DNA from 3 places in the Bradyrhizobium sp. SPXBL-04 genome. Region 2 is predicted to be linked to each of the others. Evidence: predicted binding sites of a transcription regulator. Region 2 holds the regulator's gene; each other region holds the start of a gene.
What was found. Region 2 encodes PhoB, which activates phosphate uptake and scavenging genes when phosphate is short. Its sites were predicted from a motif close to TGTCATNNANCTGTCAT; they were not measured.
Positions count from the first base shown of each region.

Region 1: a site for PhoB is predicted at 1,660-1,676, ahead of ACNJX8_RS27405 (Orn/Lys/Arg decarboxylase N-terminal domain-containing protein). Genes of this name have one in related genera too.
Region 3: a site for PhoB is predicted at 3,886-3,902, ahead of phnF (phosphonate metabolism transcriptional regulator PhnF). Genes of this name have one in related genera too.

Region 1 is NZ_CP182472.1:5,745,271-5,751,558, reverse strand. Features, by position in the region: gene ACNJX8_RS27405 (Orn/Lys/Arg decarboxylase N-terminal domain-containing protein) at 1-1,615, opposite strand, end outside; gene ACNJX8_RS27400 (xanthine dehydrogenase family protein molybdopterin-binding subunit) at 1,918-4,122, opposite strand; gene ACNJX8_RS27395 (FAD binding domain-containing protein) at 4,130-5,146, opposite strand; gene ACNJX8_RS27390 ((2Fe-2S)-binding protein) at 5,143-5,634, opposite strand; gene ACNJX8_RS27385 (Lrp/AsnC family transcriptional regulator) at 5,777-6,256, opposite strand.
Region 2 is NZ_CP182472.1:8,265,884-8,272,171, forward strand. Features, by position in the region: gene ACNJX8_RS39360 (GcrA family cell cycle regulator) at 228-740, shown strand; gene phoB (phosphate regulon transcriptional regulator PhoB) at 999-1,706, opposite strand; gene phoU (phosphate signaling complex protein PhoU) at 1,722-2,438, opposite strand; gene pstB (phosphate ABC transporter ATP-binding protein PstB) at 2,450-3,268, opposite strand; gene pstA (phosphate ABC transporter permease PstA) at 3,265-4,110, opposite strand; gene pstC (phosphate ABC transporter permease subunit PstC) at 4,112-5,101, opposite strand; gene pstS (phosphate ABC transporter substrate-binding protein PstS) at 5,273-6,286, opposite strand.
Region 3 is NZ_CP182472.1:787,275-793,562, reverse strand. Features, by position in the region: gene phnK (phosphonate C-P lyase system protein PhnK) at 1-754, opposite strand, end outside; gene ACNJX8_RS03605 (alpha-D-ribose 1-methylphosphonate 5-phosphate C-P-lyase PhnJ) at 762-1,652, opposite strand; gene ACNJX8_RS03600 (carbon-phosphorus lyase complex subunit PhnI) at 1,649-2,749, opposite strand; gene phnH (phosphonate C-P lyase system protein PhnH) at 2,753-3,361, opposite strand; gene phnG (phosphonate C-P lyase system protein PhnG) at 3,366-3,779, opposite strand; gene phnF (phosphonate metabolism transcriptional regulator PhnF) at 3,937-4,665, shown strand; gene phnE (phosphonate ABC transporter, permease protein PhnE) at 4,798-5,646, opposite strand; gene phnE (phosphonate ABC transporter, permease protein PhnE) at 5,643-6,288, opposite strand, start outside.

The sequences.
Region 1 (6,288 bases), 2.5 Mb from region 2:
TGCTGTCGGGGGAGAGCTGCCACAGCGCGGGATTGGTGGCGAGCTCGTCGGTCGAGAGCGTTTCCCACGCGACGTTGTGCGCAGCGCCAGGGCGGCTGACATCGGGAATGGCGACGCGATCCGGCACGAACGGCTCGAAGAACCAGCGCCGATCCGGATTTTGCTCCTTCTCCTCGAACTCCCGGCGCATCGCGCGGATCTTCTTGCGCAGCTCGATGCCGAGGCGGATCGTGTCGTCCCACAGCACTTCGCCGGAGCGCCCCTTCATCATCTGTGCGCCGACGTCGAGCGAGGCGAACAGCGGATAGAACGGTGACGTGGACGCGTGCTGCATGAAGCTCTCGTTGAAGCGGCGGTGCTCGACGCGCCGCTTCTGGCCGCGGATATGGCGGTCCTTGATGTGGATTTGGGATGCCTGCGAAAAGCTTGCGAGCTGCTTGTGGGTCGACTGCGTCGCGATGATGCCGGGCGCCTCGGGCGGAAGGTTGGCCAGGCCCATGGCGAAGCGGCCTGCATAGAGCGGGTGGAATTTCATGAAGCCGGCCCAGGCCTCGTCGAACAGGATGTACTCGCAGAGATGGCCGATCCGTTTCAGGATCATGTCGGCGCTGTGGATCGAGCCGTCATAGGTGCACTGCTCGACCACGGCGACGCGGAACGGCCGCTCCTTGCGCCAGGCGTCCTTGTCGGTGACCAGCGGGTGATTGCGGATCGTCTCGCGCAAGGCCCTCTCGTCGAGCATGTCCCAGCGCATCGGGCCGATCAGGCCCCAGGCGTTGCGGATGGTCGGCACGTAGATCGGGACACCGCCATTGATCATCAGTGCGCCGTGATGGGCGGCCTTGTGGTTGTTGCGATCGAACAGCACGAGGTCGCCATCGGTGACGAGCGCGCCGAGCGCGACCTTGTTCGAGGTCGAGGTGCCGTTGAGCACGAAATAAGTCTTCTCCGCGCCGAAGATCTGGGCAGCTTCCTTCTGCGCCTTCAGCGCGGGCCCTTCATGGGTGAGGAGGTCGCCGAGATCGAGCACGGAATTGTCGAGGTCGTCGCGGAATACGGACTCGCCGAGATGCTCGACGAAGACGCGCCCGATCGGGCTGCGGTTGTAGAACACGCCGCCGTTGTGCCCCGGACAGGTCCAGAGCTGGTTGCCTTCCTCGGCATAGTCGACCAGCGCACCGAAGAACGGCGTCTTCAGCGTCTCGGCATATTGCTTCAGCCGGCTGATCAGGTTCTTGGCGATGAAGGTCGGCGTCTCCTCCGACAGGAAGACATAACCGTCGATGAAATCGAGCACTTCGACCGGCAAATCCTCGAACCGCTTGCGACGGATCAAGAGGATGATGGGGAAATCGAGGCCCCGGCGCCGCATCAGATTGATCAGCGCCGAGGTCCTGCCCTCGAGGCCCTTCTTGCCCCAGTCCACCACCATGCAGCCGATCGCGGCATCGGTCTGCACCGCCATCTCGGCATCCTCCAGCTTGCGGGCTCGGACCACCTCGAAGCCGGAGCGCTGGATCTCCTCGATGATCTGATTGAAACGGACGCCTTCGAGATCGTCGGCGTCGAATACAGGTGCGGCGAACAGGAAGTTGAAGCGCTTGAAATAGTCCATGTCGGGTCCCGAATGTGCGAGAGATACAGCTCTCGGCACATTCGATGACAGCTGGATGACAGGAGCGAGACCGGCCTGCGGCGCCTAAACTCGATCCGTCATCCTGAGGCGCGAGCGATGGGGCGCGGAGCGCCCTATCGGGAGCCTCGAAGGATGAACGGCCGGGATGCAGCGGCTGGGCTGTCGCCCTTCGAGGCCGATATGCGGTGCGTCCGCACCGCATATCGGCACCTCAGGGTGACGATCATCTATTCGGGCTCGTGTGGAGATACTCGTCGCAAACAGCACGACGACGCGCCCGCTCAGTCGATCAGCTTGTCCAGCGTGATCGGGAAGCGCCGGATGCGCTTGCCGGTGGCATGATAGACGGCGTTCGCAATCGCCGCAGGCACGCCGACGATGCCGATCTCGCCGAGGCCCTTGACGCCGAGCCTGTTGATCCGGTCGTCGGGCTCGTCGACGAAAATGACGTCGATGTCGTGAATGTCGGCATTCACGGGAATGTGGTACTCGGCGATATTCGCGTTCATGATGCGGCCGAAGCGGTGATCCATCACCGTCTCCTCGTGCAGCGCCATTCCGATTCCCCAGACCACGCCGCCCATGATCTGGCTGCGGCCCGTCTTGGTGTTCAGGATGCGCCCGGCGGCGACCGCGCTCACGACCCGCGCGACGCGGATGACGCCGAGCTGCTCGTCGATCTTCACCTCGGCGAAAACCGCCGAATGCGTGTTGCGGGCATGCGACTTGTCCTCGGCGAACTCGTTGAGCTTCTCCCTTTCGATCCGCTCGAGCTTGCTGTGGCGCATTGCATCGGCGATCGAGACGGCACGGTTCCTGTCGCCGGCCTTGGCGATAGTTCCGTCGACGAGAATGAGGTCCGACGCATCGACGCCGCCGAGTGGCGAGGCAGTCATCGCCTTGGCGTGACGCGCGAGCTCCCGGCGAATCTCCTCGGCCGCTCCTAACACGGCGTGCGCGCTCGAGGCGGCCATCCACGAGCCGCCTTCCACCGGCGCCTGCGGCAGGGTCGAGTCCGCGAGCTTGACGCTGATGTTCTCGATCGGCAGCCCGAGGGCATCGGCCGCTACTTGCGACACGATGGTGTAGGTGCCGGTGCCGATATCAGATGCGGCACAGGAGACCTCGGCATGGCCGTTCGATGTCAGCACGATGCGGACGGCGACCGGCATCTGCAGCGCCTCCCAGACGCCTGTCGCCATGCCCCAGCCGACCAGGTCGTTGCCGTCGCGCATGGAGCGCGGCGCGGGATTGCGCCGGGCCCAGCCGAAGGCCTCTGCGCCCCTGGCGTAGCATGCGCGCAACTGCTTGCTGGTGTAGGGCAGGTCCCCGCTCTGGTCGCGATCCGAGTAGCACTTCAGCCGCAGCTCGATCGGGTCGAGCTTGAGCGCGACGGCCAATTCGTCCATGGCGCATTCGAGCGCGCAGACGCCCGATGCCGCGCCCGGCGCGCGCATGTCGCAGGGGGTGGCGACGTCGAGGTGGACGAGCTTATGGGAGAGGCGGCTGTTGTGGCTCTTGTAGAGCTGCTCCCCCCAGCCGGTATCGTTGCGCGAGAAATCCTCAAACCGCGAGGTGACGGCAATGGCTTCGTGGGTGACGGCATCGAGCGTGCCGTCCGGCTTTGCGCCAAGCGCAACGTGCTCGATGGTCATGGGACGATAGCCCAGGCCGTACATCTGCTGCCGTGTCAGGACGACACGGACGGGCCGCTTGAGCGCGAGCGCGGCGAGCGTCGCCAGCACCACCTGGTATTGCGGCCGCAGACCGGAGCCGAAGGCGCCGCCAACATAGGGCGAGAGCACGCGGATGTCGTCCGGCTTCTTTCCGAAAACGCTGCAGAGAAACTTCTGGACGTTCTGCACGCCTTGGGTCTTGTCATAAACTGTAAGCCTGCCGTTGCCGTCCCAGACGGCCGTCGTCGCATACAGCTCCATTGGGTTGTGATGCTCGCTCGGAATGACATAGTCCGCCTCGTGATGGACGGCCGCCCGCGTCAGCGCTGCTGCCGCGTCACCGCGTGGCTTGTGCGGCTGATCCACTTTGGCAGCCTTGCCGCGTTCGGATTCGAGATCGGTCGCAAACGCCTCCTGCTTGTATTCAACGCGAACGCGGGTTGCGGCAAACTTGGCGGTTTCCCAATCCTCCGCCACGACCAGCGCGATCGGCTGGCCGTTGAACTTGATCCTGTCGTCATAGAGCGGGCGGAAGGGCGAGCCCTTCTCCGGTGCCACCTCGTCCTTCCAGGCTTCGTCCTTGTCGGCGAGGGGCGGGCGATGAGCATGGGTGAGCACGTCGACCACGCCCTTCACCTTCAGCGCCGCGCTGGGGTCAAGCCGAGCGATGCGCCCGCGCGGAATGGTGGCCTCGACGACGAAGCCATGCAGGAGATGGTCTGCGGCGAATTCGCCGGCATATTTGGCGGCGCCGGTGACCTTGGCCCGGCCATCGACGCGGGAGGTTGGTGTTCCGACATAGGCGTTCATCGGGCCCTCACGCGATCTTCTTGTAAGCTTGTGATTGCGGTGTGGCGCTTGCGGCCTGCATCAGCGTACGCACGACGGCTCGGCGCGCGAGTTCGATCTTGAAGCCGTTATGTGAGCGAGCGGTTGCTCCCTGCAGCAACAGATCTGCGGCGTGCCCAAAATGGTCCGGCGTTGCCGCCTGGCCGCGCAGAGCCGCTTCGGCCTCGAGGCTTCGCCACGGCTTGTGGGCCACGCCGCCGAGCGCCAGGCGCGCTTCGCTGATTGCGTTTCCTTCCAGCTCGAGCGCGGCCGCGACCGAGACCAAGGCAAAGGCGTAGGACAGCCGGTCGCGGATCTTCAGATAGCTGTAATTCTGCGCAAAGCCGCGCGGCGGCAGCTCGATTGCGGTGATGATCTCGCCGCTGCCGAGATTGGTATCGACATGAGGCTTGTCGTCCGGAAGCCGATGGAAATCCGTCAGCGCGATGGTGCGCTGACCGGTGGGGCCTGCGATATGCACGAGCGCGCCGAGCGCGGCGAGCGCCACGCTCATGTCGGATGGATTGGTCGCGATGCAGGACGTGCTGGTGCCGAGGATTGCGTGGTTACGGTTGAGGCCATCGAGTGCCGAGCAGCCGGAGCCGGGGCTTCGCTTGTTGCAAGGCGTCGCCGTGTCATAGAAGTAGGCGCAGCGCGTTCGCTGCATCAGATTGCCGCCGACCGAGGCCATGTTGCGCAATTGCGCGGAGGCGCCGGCCAGGATGGCGCTGGCGAGCAGGGGATAGCGTTGCTCGATCAACGGATGGTAGGCGAGATCCGAATTCGGCACCAATGCGCCGATGCGCAGCCCACCGTCGGGCGTTTCCTCGATGTCGCGGAGCGGCAGGCGGGAAATGTCGATCAGCCGGGAGGGCCGCTCGACATTCTGCTTCATCAGGTCGATCAGGTTGGTGCCGCCGGCAATCAGCTTCGCGCTCGGATCGGCGGCCAGCAGGCGAATGGCGTCAGCGACATCGGTTGCGCGGGAATACTGGAAGTTGTTCATGACCGGCCCATTGCCTGCTCGATCGCAGCCACGATGTTGGGATAGGCGCCGCAGCGGCAGAGATTGCCGCTCATCAGTTCACGGATCTCGTCGGCGTCCCTGGCGTGGCCTTCGGCTAGGAGGCCGGCCGCCGAGCAGATCTGCCCTGGCGTGCAATAGCCGCATTGGAATGCGTCGTGATCGATGAAGGCCTGTTGCAGGGGATGCAGCGCGCCATTCTTGGCCAAGCCTTCGATCGTGGTGATCTCGGCGCCATCCTTCATGATGGCGAGCGTCAGGCACGAATTAACGCGCCGACCGTCGACGAGCACGGTGCAGGCGCCGCATTGGCCGTGATCGCAGCCTTTCTTCGTACCCGTGAGCGCAAGATGATCACGCAAAGCGTCTAGCAGCGTGGTCCAGGGCAGAAGATCGAGGGTGCGACTGACACCATTGACGATGAGATGAATCGGAGTGCGTTCGGGAATTTCATGCGTGACATCGCCCATGTCCTGCTCCCTGCAGGCGATCGAGCCGAGACGTCAGCCGTGCTGACGCGGGGGCACGTCGCTTCCGCTGGCCAATGGCGTGCAACGGACAAGCGGCCGCTTGGTTCCTTGACGGGAATTGGGTGCGCCCGCGGCGCAGCGGTCAGCGCTTCGCCTCGCCGAACACCACGGTCGGCACGGCGCGGTTGACGATCTCGCGCAGCGCGAAGCTCGATTGCACCCGTGCGACGCGCGGCAGGCGCGACAGCTCGGTACGGTGGATGCGCTCGAAATCCTGGATGTCGCGGGCGAGCACGATCAGGATGTAGTCATCTGTGCCCGACATCAGGAAGCAGCGCACGACGGAGGGGCACTTCACCACCTCCGCCTCGAACGCCTTCAGCGCGTCGTCGCTCTGGCTCTCCAGCGCGATCCGGACCAGCACTGTCGTCGTGAGGCCAAACTGCGCCAGATCGAGCGTGGCTTGATAGGCCTGGATGTAGCCATCGTCCTCCAGCGCCTTCTGCCGCCGCGCCATCGCCGTGCTCGACAAGCCGATCTTGTTGGCAAGCTCGGTGTGGCTGGCCCGCGCATTGGTCGTGAGTTCCGCGAGGATGGCGAGGTCTTTCCGGTCGAGGGCCAAGGTTTTGTTTCCAGCGTGAAAGGACATTTCCG
Region 2 (6,288 bases):
CGGACTCTTGCGCGGGAGTCACGCCATATTGTAGCGTTTGGCCTGTCAGATACGACATCTCGTGCAGCGGTTCTGATCCTCTAAGTCCTCATGTACCGGCGTAAACGTTCGGGCGTCAGTAGCGCGCCCGGCGAGCCTTAAGGGATTCTGGCGGCACGGGTTTTTCAAGGCTTAGGCATTCGCTGTGAGGCCCCAGGATGGTGGCGCGCAGCGAGGGAAAGGGTGCAATGACGGTTTTGACCTGGTCCGACGATCGCGTCGAGCAGCTGAAAAAGCTCTGGGAGGCCGGACTTTCGGCCAGCCAGATCGCGGCCGAGCTCGGCAATGTGACCCGCAATGCCGTGATCGGCAAAGTGCACAGGCTCGGCCTGTCGGGCCGCGCCAAGAGCCCATCTTCGGCCGCGCCGCGGCCGCGCAAGGCGCGCCCAGCACAGCACATGATGCGGGTGACCCGGCCGATCTCGCGCGGCAACACCGCGCTGGCGCAGGCCTTCGAGGTCGAGGTGGAGGCCGAACCGGTCACCTACGACAACGTGGTGCCGATGAGCCAGCGGCTGTCGCTGCTGGAATTGAACGAGGCAACCTGCCACTGGCCGGTCGGCGATCCATCGAGCCCGGATTTCTTCTTCTGCGGCGGCAGGGCGCTGTCCGGCCTGCCCTACTGTGCCCAGCACTCGCGCGTCGCCTATCAGCCGGCCGCGGATCGCCGGCGGGCGCCGGCCAAGCCGAGCACGCGGTGAGTTTGTTCTGAGACCAGAAATGAGCCGTCGTGCGATCGCGGCTCTACAAATCCGATGTCGTCCCGGACAAGCGCGCCTCAAGCGCGCGTAGATCCGGGACCCACAGCCACCGCAAGCTGTGGCTACGGGGACTCGGAGTTACCTTTTTAGCGCAACAATCACTCCCTGTGCTATGGGTCCCGGATCTGCGCTTACACTTGTCCGGGACGACAGTGAGAGTGTGGCAGCCGCCCGCCTGCTAAAGCAACACCGCCTAACTTACGTCTGCTCCGCCTTCGCAAACCGATCATCCAGCGCATAGCCGGCGCCGCGGACGGTGCGGATCGGGTCCTGCTCGCGGCCGAGATTGAGCAGCTTGCGCAGGCGTCCGATATGGACGTCGACGGTGCGCTCGTCGATATAGATGTCGCGGCCCCAGACGCTGTCGAGCAGCTGCTCGCGCGAGAACACGCGGCCGGGATGCTCCAGGAAGAACTCCAGCAGGCGATATTCGGTCGGGCCGAGATCGATCGGCCGGCCAGAGCGCGCCACGCGGCGCTTGTCGCGATCGAGCTCGATGTCGCCATAGGCGAGCACGGTGGCGAGCCGCTCCGGGCTTGCCCGTCGCAAGAGCCCCTTCACGCGCGCGAGCAGCTCCGGCACCGAGAACGGCTTGACGATGTAGTCGTCGGCGCCGGTCGCAAGACCCCGCACCCGCTCGCTCTCCTCGCCGCGCGCGGTGAGCATGATGATCGGGAGTTGCTTGGTCTCGGGACGGGTGCGCAGCCGCCGGCACAGCTCGATGCCTGATAGTCCCGGCAGCATCCAGTCGAGCACGATCAGATCGGGGATGTGTTCCTTGAGGCGGGTGTCGGCGTCGTCGCCGCGCATCACCGTCTCCACGTCATAGCCGTCGCCTTCGAGGTTGTAACGGAGAAGCTCGGTGAGAGCTTCCTCGTCCTCAACCACCATGATGCGTGCGCCCATGTTGTCGTCGCTCCCTCAGGTATTCGGTACCGTCGTGGCGAAGGTCGTCATATCGCCCTTCGGCCGCTTGTCGGTGATCGCCTGACCTTCGATCATGTAGAACACTGTTTCGGCGATGTTGGTGGCGTGGTCACCGATCCGCTCGATGTTCTTGGCGCAGAACATCAGATGGATGCAGAACGAGATGTTGCGCGGATCCTCCATCATGTAGGTGAGGAGCTCGCGGAACAGCGAGGTGCAGATGGCGTCGACTTCCTCGTCGCCCTTCCACACCGCCATTGCCGCCGGCAGATCATGCGCGGCATAGGCGTCCAGCACCGACTTGACCTGCTGCTGCACGAGGTCGGTCATGTGCTCCAGGCCGCGAAACAGTTTTAGCGGATGGAAGTCCGTCTCCAGCGCCGCCACGCGCTTGCCCATGTTCTTGGCGAGGTCGCCGATGCGCTCGAGATCGGTGGCGACGCGCATGGCGCCGACGATCTCGCGCAGATCCACCGCCATCGGCTGGCGGCGGGCGATGGTGAGCACGGCGCGCTCCTCGATGCGCTTCTGCAGCGCGTCGAGCTCGGCGTCGGTGGTGACGACGCGCTGGCCGAGCGCGACGTCGCGGCGGATCAGCGCGTCGACGGAATCGACGATCATGCGCTCGGCGATGCCGCCCATCTCGGCGACCAGGCGGGTGAGCTCCTGGAGGTCGGTGTCGAAGGCCTTTGCGGTATGTTCAGTACCCATTTCCCGTCTCCTCAGCCGAACCTGCCGGTGATGTAATCCTGCGTACGCCGGTCGCTCGGCGACGTGAAGATCTTGCTGGTGTCGTCGAACTCGATCAGTTCGCCGAGATACATGAAGGCGGTCTTGTCGGAGACGCGCGCCGCCTGCTGCATGTTGTGGGTGACGATCGCGATCGTGTAGTTCTCGGACAGTTCCTGGATCAGCTCCTCGACCTTGGCGGTCGAGATCGGATCGAGCGCCGAGCAGGGCTCGTCGAACAAGATTACTTCAGGCCGCACCGCGACCGTGCGGGCGATGCAGAGGCGCTGCTGCTGGCCGCCGGAGAGCGACAGGCCCGAGGCGTTGAGCTTGTCCTTGACCTCGTTCCACAGCGCGCCGCCGCGCAGCGCCTTCTCGACCCGGTCGTCCATCTCGGACTTCGAGATCTTCTCGTAGAGGCGGATGCCGAAGGCGATGTTCTCGTAGATCGTCATCGGGAACGGTGTCGGCTTCTGGAACACCATGCCGACCCGGGCGCGCAGCAGATTGAGGTCGAGCTTGGGATCGAGGATGTTGGTCTGGTCGAGCATCAGCTGACCGGTCACGCGCTGGCCCGGATAGAGGTCGTACATCCGGTTGAAGATGCGCAGCAGGGTCGACTTGCCGCAGCCCGACGGGCCGATGAAGGCCGTGACGCGGTTGGTGCCGAGCGTCAGGTTGATGTTCTTCAGCGCGTGATGCTCGCCGTAATAGAAGTTGAGGTTGCGCACCGTCACCTTGGCGGGCGCTTCCGGCAGCGGATGCGAGGCCAGGTGACCGTTGGAACTCACGGATACGGACAGGTCGGTCATTTTGCGGTCCTCTCGGCACCGAGGATGCGGGCGCCAATGTTCAGGGCAAGCACGGTGAGCGTGATCAGCAGTGCGCCGCTCCAGGCGAGCTGCTTCCAATAGGCGTAGGGGCTCTGCACGAAATTGTTGATGGTCACGGGCAGGTTGGCCATCGTCTTGTTCAGGCCGAGGCTGAAGAACTGGTTCGACAGCGCGGTGAACAGCAGCGGCGCGGTCTCGCCCGCGACGCGGGCGGTGGCGAGCAGCACGCCGGTGATGAGGCCGGAGCGCGCGGCGCGGTAGGCGATGCGCTTGATCACCAGTGAGCGCGGCAAGCCGAGCGCGGAGGCCGCCTCGCGCAGCGCGTTCGGCACCAGAAGCAGCATGTCCTCGGTGGTGCGCAGCACCACCGGGATGACGATCACGGCGAGCGCGAGGCTACCGGCGATCGCCGAGAAGCCGCGCATCGGCACCACCACGGCGCCGTAGATGAACAGGCCGATGATGATCGAGGGCGCCGACAACAGGATGTCGTTGATGAAGCGGATCACCGAAGTCAGCTTGTCGTTACGGCCGTATTCGGCGAGATAGGTGCCGGCGAACAGGCCGAGCGGCGCGCCGATGCCGACGCCGAGCGCGGTCATGATCAGCGAGCCGACGATGGCGTTGAGCAGGCCGCCTTCGGACGCGCCGGGCGGCGGCGTGTTCTCAGTGAAGACCTGGAGGTTCAGGCCGCTAAGGCCGTTGTAGAGCAGCGTGATCAGGATCAGCGCGAGCCAGGTGACGCCGAAGGCGGCGGCGGCGATGCAGAGCCCGCGGATGACGATGTCGGTGCGGCGGCGGCGTGCGTAAATCGGGTTCATGTCACTTCCCCGCCTTCTGTTCCAGGCGCAGCAGCATCAGCCGCGCGGCCGCGAGCACGAAGAACGTCAGCACGAACAGGAGCAGGCCGAGCAGGATCAGGCCGGACTGGTGCAGGCCGTCACTCTCGGCGAACTCGGAGGCGATCGCCGCCGAGATCGTGGTGCCCGGCGCGAAGATCGACGAGGAGATCCGGAACGAGTTGCCGATGATAAAAGTCACCGCCATGGTCTCGCCGAGCGCGCGGCCTAGCGCCAGCATGACGCCGCCGATGATGCCGACCCGGGTGTAGGGGATCACCACGCTGCGGACGACTTCCCAAGTGGTGCAGCCGACGCCGTAGGCGGCCTCTTTCAGCACCGGCGGCACCGTCTTGAACACGTCGACCGAGATCGAGGTGATGAAGGGCAGCACCATGATGGCGAGGATCAGCGCGGCATTGAACAGGCTGAGATAGGACGGGGGACCTGCGAAGATCGCCCCCAGCACCGGGACGCCGTCGAAGACCCTGATCATGAAGGGCTGGAAGGTGTTGGCCAGGAACGGGCCCAGCACGAAGAAGCCCCACATGCCGTAGATGATCGAGGGAATGCCGGCGAGTAGCTCGATCGCCATGCCGATGGGGCGGCGCAGCCATTGCGGGCAGAGCTCGGTGAGGAAGATCGCAATGCCGAGACCGACCGGAATGGCGATCAGCATCGCGATGAAGGAGGTGACGAGCGTGCCGTACATCGGCCCGAGCGCGCCGAGCACGGGCGGATCGGCCGAGGGCGCCCAGCGCTGCGTCCACAGGAACGACAGGCCGTATTCCTTGATCGCCGGGAAGGCGCCGACGATCAGCGAAATGATGATGCCGCCGAGGATCAGCAGCACCGAGATCGCGGAAAGCCGCGTGATCCAGTAGAAGGTGACGTCGCCGAGCTTGAACGCGCTCAAGGCCTTGGCGCGGTCATACGGTCCGGCGTCGTCGATTACATCGCTCTGAACAGCCATCTCTGCCACGCCGATCCCCTGTACCCGTTCTATATACGCTTGTTGCCGGACTTGTGCCCCGGATGCGGCGCGAGCTGCGAAGCGGCGCGACGCTGATCCGGGGCCCGGTTCTTGTCGGTCCCGGCGCTGCGCAGCAGCGTTTCACGCTGCAGCGCGCCCGGGCCATTCGCTTCAGCTCTTGATCTCGGCAGCCCAGGTCTTCTCGATCAGCTGGACGACGCTGTCCGGCATCGGGATGTAGTCGAGCTCTTCAGCCGCCTTGCCGCCGTTCTTGAACGCCCAGCGGAAGAACTTGATGGCTTCCTGGGAGGCAGCCTTGTCCGTCGCAGACTTGTGCATCAGGATGAAGGTCGCCGCCGTGATCGGCCAGGACTTGTCGCCGGGCTGGTCGGTCAGGATAACGTAATAGCCGGGAGCCTTGGCCCAATCGGCGTTGGAGGCGGCGGCCTGGAAGGCCTCGACGGTCGGCTGCACCGGCTTGCCGGCCTTGTTGACGAGACCGGTGTAGGTCAGCTTGTTCTGCTTGGCATAGGCGTACTCGACATAGCCGATCGAGTTCTTGGTCTGGCTGATGTTGCCCGACACGCCTTCGTTGCCCTTGGCGCCGACGCCGACCGGCCACTCGACCGCGGTACCCTCACCGACCTTGCTCTTCCAGTCCGCGCTGGCCTTGGAGAGGTAGTTGGTGAAGTTGAAGGTGGTGCCCGAACCGTCCGAACGGCGGACCACGGTGATCGCCTCCGCGGGCAGCTTGACGTTCGGATTGAGCTTCTTGATCGCGGCGTCGTCCCACTTGGTGATCTTGCCGAGATAGATGTTGGCCAGCGTCTCGCCGTCGAACACCAGTTCGCCGGGCTTCACGCCCTCGAGGTTGACGACGGGAACGATGGCGCCCATCACCATCGGCCACTGGACGAGGCCGTCCTTCTCGAGCTGCTCGGCCTTGAGCGGCGCGTCGCTGGCGCCGAAGGTCACGGTCTTGGCCTGGATCTGCTTGATGCCGCCGCCCGAGCCGATCGACTGGTAGTTCAGACCGTTGCCGGTCTCCTTCTTGTAGGCGTCAGCCCACTTCGAATAGATCGGGAACGGGAATGTCGCACCGGCACCCGTGATGTCGGCTGCAAACGCCGCCGTCGTCGATGCGGCGACCAAGCCGGCAGCGACGATAGTTTTGAGGAAATTCATGC
Region 3 (6,288 bases), 1.2 Mb from region 2:
CACGGGGATCGTCGAGCACCTGGTCGGTGAGACCGGTCTCGATAACGCGGCCGCCCTTCATCACCATCACGCGGTGCGACAACAGCCGCGCCACCGCAAGATCGTGGGTCACGATGATGACGGCGAGGTGCAGCTCGGCGACCAGGCTGCGCAGAAGGTCGAGCAGGCGGGCCTGCACGGAGACGTCGAGGCCGCCGGTCGGCTCGTCCATGAACACCAGCCGCGGCTCGGTGACGAGGTTGCGCGCGATCTGGAGGCGCTGGCGCATGCCGCCGGAATAAGTGCGCGGCGCATCGTCGATGCGGGCGACGTCGATCTCGACCCGCGTCAGCCAGTCCGACGCGGTGTCGCGGATGCGGCCGTAATGATCCCACCCGACCGCCATCAGCCGCTCGCCGACATTGGCGCCGGCCGAGACCGCCATGCGCAGGCCCTGCGCGGGATCCTGGTGCACATAGCCCCAGTCGGTGCGGAACAGGAATCGCCGCTCGGCTTCGCCCAGCGTGGTGAGATCGCGAGTGACGCCGTCGCGCATCCGGTAGGAGACCTGGCCGGCGCTCGGCGCGAGCTGGCCCGACAGCATTTGCAGCAGCGTCGACTTGCCCGAGCCGGACTCGCCGACGATCGCCAGCACTTCGCCGGGGTAGAGCGCGAAGGAAACGTCGCGGCAGGCGGCGATGCGGCCGAAGGACTTGCTGAGCGACTCCGCAACCAACAACGGCTGGTCGTTTTCGAGCGTATCGAGATCAGCCATGTCTTGGTCAACCATGTGAGCCCGCCTTCTCCTTGTACGGCGCGGCGCTCAGGCTGCCGTGATGGCCGGCGGCCTGCCGTCCCTCGCAATAATCGGTATCCGAGCAGACGAACATGCGTCCGCCCTTGTCGTCCGTGACGATCTCGTCGAGATAGGAATTTTCGGCGCCACACAGCGCGCAGGGCGCGTTGAAGCGGTAAGGCTCGAACGGGTGGTCCTCGAAATCGAGCGATACCACCTGCGTATAGGGCGGGATCGCATAGATGCGCTTCTCGCGACCGGCGCCGAACAATTGCAGCGCCGGGCAATTGTCCATCTTGGGATTGTCGAATTTCGGCGTCGGCGAGGGATCCATCACATAGCGCGCGTTCACCTTCACCGGATAGGCATAGGCGGTCGCGATATGGCCGAAGCGGGCGATGTCCTCATAGAGCTTCACATGCATCAGGCCATATTCGGCGAGCGCATGCATGCGCCGCGTCTCGGTCTCGCGCGGCTCGAGGAAGCGCAGCGGCTCCGGGATTGGTACCTGATAGACCAGCACCTGGTTTTCATTCAGCGCCGTCTCCGGGATGCGGTGACGGGTCTGGATCACGGTCGCATCAATCGTCGCCGTCGTCGTGGCGACGCCCGCGGTCTTGGCGAAGAACTTGCGGATCGAGATCGCGTTGGTGGTGTCGTCGGAACCCTGATCGATCACCTTCAGCACGTCCTCGGGACCGAGGATCGCGGCGGTGACCTGCACGCCGCCGGTGCCCCAGCCATAGGGCATCGGCATTTCGCGGCTGGCGAACGGCACCTGATAGCCGGGGATCGCGATCGCCTTGAGGATCGCACGGCGGATCATCCGCTTGGTCTGCTCGTCGAGATAGGCGAAGTTGTAGGCGGGCGCGTTCATTCCGCGGCCTCCTTCATGGGCTCAGCATTGGCCTCGGCAAATTCTTGGCGCAGCTTGCGGAGCAGGCCGAGCTCGGACTGGAAGTCGACATAGTGCGGCAGCTTGAGATGCTCGACGAAGCCGGTCGCCTGGACATTGTCCGAATGCGACAGCACGAATTCTTCATCTTGCGCCGGGGCGAGCGCCTCTTCGCCAAGTTCGCGGGCACGCAGTGCGCGGTCGACCAGCGCCATCGACATGGTCTTGCGCTCGCTCTGGCCGAAGGCGAGGCCATAGCCACGGGTGAAGCACGGCGCTTCCGTCGCCGATCCCTTGAACTGGTTGACCATCTGGCACTCCGTGAGCTCGATCGAGCCGAGCGGCACGGCGAAGCCGACGTCTTCAGCGAAGAATTCGACCTCGACCTCACCGAAGCGGATCTCGCCTGCGAAGGGATGGTTGCGGCCATAGCCGCGTTGGGTGGAATAGCCCATCGCCAGCAGAAAGCCTTCGTCGCCACGCGCCAGATTTTGCAGGCGCAGGTCGCGGTCCGCCGGAAAATTCAGCGGCTCGCGGGTGAGATCGCCGACGCCGGCGCCGTCCTCGGCCTGTGGCGAAGATTCGATCAGTCCGTCACGGCCGAGAATATCCGTCACGCGCGGCGTCGCCGCGGTCGAGGCTTCGGCTATCGCCGGTGCTTCCGGTACAAAGCCTTCGGCGAGCGAGGGATCGAGCAGGCGGTGGGTATAATCGAAGGTCGGCCCGAGGATCTGGCCGCCCGGAATGTCCTTGAAGGTCGAGGACACCCGCCGCTGCACGCGCATGGCGCCGGTGTCAACCGGCTCGCTCGCGCCGAAACGCGGCAGCGTGGCACGGAAGGCGCGGACCAGGAAGATCGCCTCGATCAGATCGCCGCGCGCCTGCTTGATCGCAAGCGCCGCGAGCTCGCGGTCGTAGAGCGAGCCTTCGCTCATGACGCGGTCGACGGCGAGGCCGAGCTGCTCCGAGATCTGGTCGAGCGTGACTTCCGGAACGCTTTGGTCGCCGCGCCGCGCATTGGCGAGCAGGCGATGAGCGTTCTCGATGGCGCGTTCGCCGCCTTTGACTGCGACATACATGCTTCAGCTTCCCTTGTTCGCGACGCGCGTGGTGCGCGGAATCGCAACCACGGCATCATCGGCGACCAGCACCACATCGAGGCCGCGCGGAAACAGCGCCTCGTTGAACCGCAGGCGTTCGAACAGGTCGAACGGCTTGACCGACGCCTGGAGCGTGGCGACGCCGTCAATGCCGGGCCCGCGCAGCTCGAAGCCGCGTCCCGAGCCCAGACTCTCGACCTGCAGGATCAGTGTGGTCGAACGATCCGGATATTCGTTGGTGCCCAGCGCGAAGCGCTCGAACGGCGGAAGCAGTGCGCCATCGCCGATCAGCGCGAAGCTCGCAATCGAGGTGTCCTGCACCACCGGCGCGCCGGTGTGGAACCTGAGCCACTTCACCACGTCGGAATTTTGCGCCATGCACGCATCGAGCCAGAGTGGCGTGTCGTGATCGAACAGCGTCAGCGCGATCGCGGCGGTGCCGCGCATCATCGTATGGGGCGTTCCGGCTGTCGGCACGATACGCTGGACCGAGCCCGGCCGCGCCATCGCGTCCATCACCGAGCGGAAGGTCGATTGCGCCGACAACACCTTATCGGCGAACCCCGGCGGCAGTTCCGCAATCGTGGTCATGACCTCACCCCTCACCGCGCACCATGGTGTAGAAATCAACCTTGGTTGCGGCAGTCTTCGCCGCCACCTGCTGGCGCCTCGTCATAAGCTGCTCGCGCAACGGCGCGATCACGTCGCGCTCGACGGCTGCGTCGAAATCGCAGGACTGCACCAGCGCGTCGCACAGCGCGATCAGCCGCGCCTTCTCACCATCGCGGCCAAGGGTGTAGCCGAAGCCGACCTCGCCGCTGGCAAGCCGGACCGCCGCGCGCGACACCGTGGCTTCGCCGAGGTTGAACGGCGCACCGTCGCCGCCGACCCGGCCGCGCAGCATGACCAGACCGTTTTCGCCTTCGCGCAGATCCTGATGGGCCGGCAGGGCTAAGTTGCGGAGGCGAGCGGCGATCTCGCCCGCCTCCGCGTGCGCCAGCACGGCCATCGCGGCCTTGCGCTGGGCTTGCTGATTGTTGTGTTGGGTCACCGGTTCACCGATCTTGCCGATTCTAAGTTGTCTATGATACTAGACAACTCCATAGTGGAGCGCCATGACTGTTTCGTGACAAAGGCGTGATTTCTGGGCTAGGCTGACCGGCGATATGAGCATGCAAGACACTGCATCGTCGGGCGTCGCGCTGTGGCGCCTCGTCGCCGACGGCATCGAGCGCGGCATCGCCGACGGCCGCTTTGCCGCCGGCGACAAATTACCGGGCGAGATGGAGATCGCCGAAACCTACCGCGTGAATCGCCACACCGTGCGGCGCGCGCTGGCCGCGCTTGCCGAGCGCGGCCTCGTGCGCGCCGAGCGCGGCAGCGGGACCTATGTCGAGGCGCAGAAGCTCGCCTATCCGCTGCGCTCGCGCACGCGCTTCTCCGAGATCGTCGGCGCCGGCGGCCGCGAGCCGCGTGGCCAACTGATCGAAGCTTCCGATGACGTCGCGACCCGGGAGCTGGCGCGCGAACTGGGTTTGAAGACCGGTGCGCCGCTGGTGCGGATCGAGGCGATCCGCCTCGCCGACCGCACGCCGATCTGCGTCTCTACCACCTGGCTGTCGGCGGAATTGTTTCCGGGCGCAGGCGCCGTGTTCGCCACGACGCGCTCGATGACGAAGTTGCTCGAGCACTACGGCATTCGCGACTACCGCCGCGGCGCGACCCGGATCACCGCCGGCATCGTCGACGCGACCGACGCCGCCCGGCTCGATCTTGCGCTGGGACGTCCGATCTTGGTGGTCGATGCGACCGACCACGCTCTTGACGGCAAGCCGCTGGTGACGAAGCATTCGCGGTTCGCGGCGGAGCGGGTGGAGTTTCTGGTGGAGTCGTAGCAGCGGAGCTCTCTCCGCGAAACCGGAGCCGTAGGGTGGGCAAAGGCGCACTTGCGCCGTGCCCACCATCTTTCCAAGATTCGCGAGAAGCGGTGGGCACGCTTCGCTTTGCCCACCCTACGGCAGCGGTGATTAAGCGACAGCCCTTCGCCCGATAATCGCAAAGCGCAGCTTGCCCGAGATGAAATCGATCGCAGCAACCGCAATCAAAATCATCAGGATCAGGAACGACACCTTCTGCCATTCCAGCACGCGGATCTGCTCGGCGAGCTGGAGGCCGATGCCGCCGGCACCGACGATGCCGATGATGGTGGCCGAGCGCGTGTTGGATTCGATGAAGTAGAGCACCTGGCCGGCGATCACGGGCAGCACCTGCGGCAGCAGGCCAAAGCGGATCTCGTGCAGCGTGCTGCCGCCGGAGGCGCGGATGCCTTCGACCTGCCTCTGGTCGGCGCCCTCGATCGCCTCCGAGAACAGTTTGCCGAAGGCACCGAAATCCGACACGGCGATGGCGAGCACGCCGGCGAACGGGCCGAGCCCGACCACATTGATCCACACCAGCGCCCAGATCAGCGTGTCGACGCCGCGGATCGAATCGAGGAAGCGGCGAACCGGGAAGCGCAGGATGATTGACGGCACCACGTTGCGCGCGGCCAGCAGGCTGACCGGCAGCGCGAACAGGGCGGCGAGCGTCGTGCCCAGCAGCGCGATCGACAGCGTCTCGCCCAGCGCTTTCAGATAGACCGGCAGCGAGGAGCCGGGATCGGGCGGGATCATCATCAGGCTGATCCAGCCGAGCTGGCTGAGACCGGCGAGGAACCGCGACGGCGAGAAGTCGAGATCGACCAGGCCGTAAGTGAGGATCGCAAACGCCGCGACGATCATCGCGGGCGTTGCAAGCCGCGCCGAGGCCGGCCGGTCGAATACATCGGGGTAGCGCGCACGGATCTCTCGCGTGTCGACCTGCTGCGGCTTCGTCACGTCCGCGCCTCCTTGCCGAACAGGCGGCCGCGCAGCCAGCCGGTGGCGATGTCGATGATGAAGACGGTGACGATGATGGTGAGCAGGATCGCGCTGACGTCGGAGTAATAGAACTTGCGGATAGCGACCACGAGTTCCTGGCCGATGCCGCCGGCGCCGACAAAACCCATCACAGAGGCTTCGCGGACGTTGATCTCGAAGCGCAACAGCGCGTAGCTGGCATAACCCGCGGTGACCTGCGGCACGACGGCGAAGCGCATGCAGGAGAGCCAGCTCGCGCCGGTCGAGCGGATTCCCTCGACCGGCTTCATGTCGGCATTCTCGACGATCTCCGAGAACAGCTTGCCGAGCGCGCCGGTGGAATGGATCGCGATCGCGAGCACGCCGGCCATGGGTCCGAGTCCGAAGGCGATGACGAACACCAGCGCGAATACGATGCCGGGAACGGTGCGGGCGAATTCGAGCAGGCGACGCACGACAAAGCGCAGCCAGGGCGCGGGCGAGGTATTCTCCGCCGCGAAGAAATTCAGGGCAAAGGCGAAGGTCGCGCCAATCAGCGTGCCGACATAGGAGATCAGCAGGGTCTCGCCCAGCATCCTCAGCCATTTGCGCCAGCCCCACAGCCACTCGCCGACATCGGTC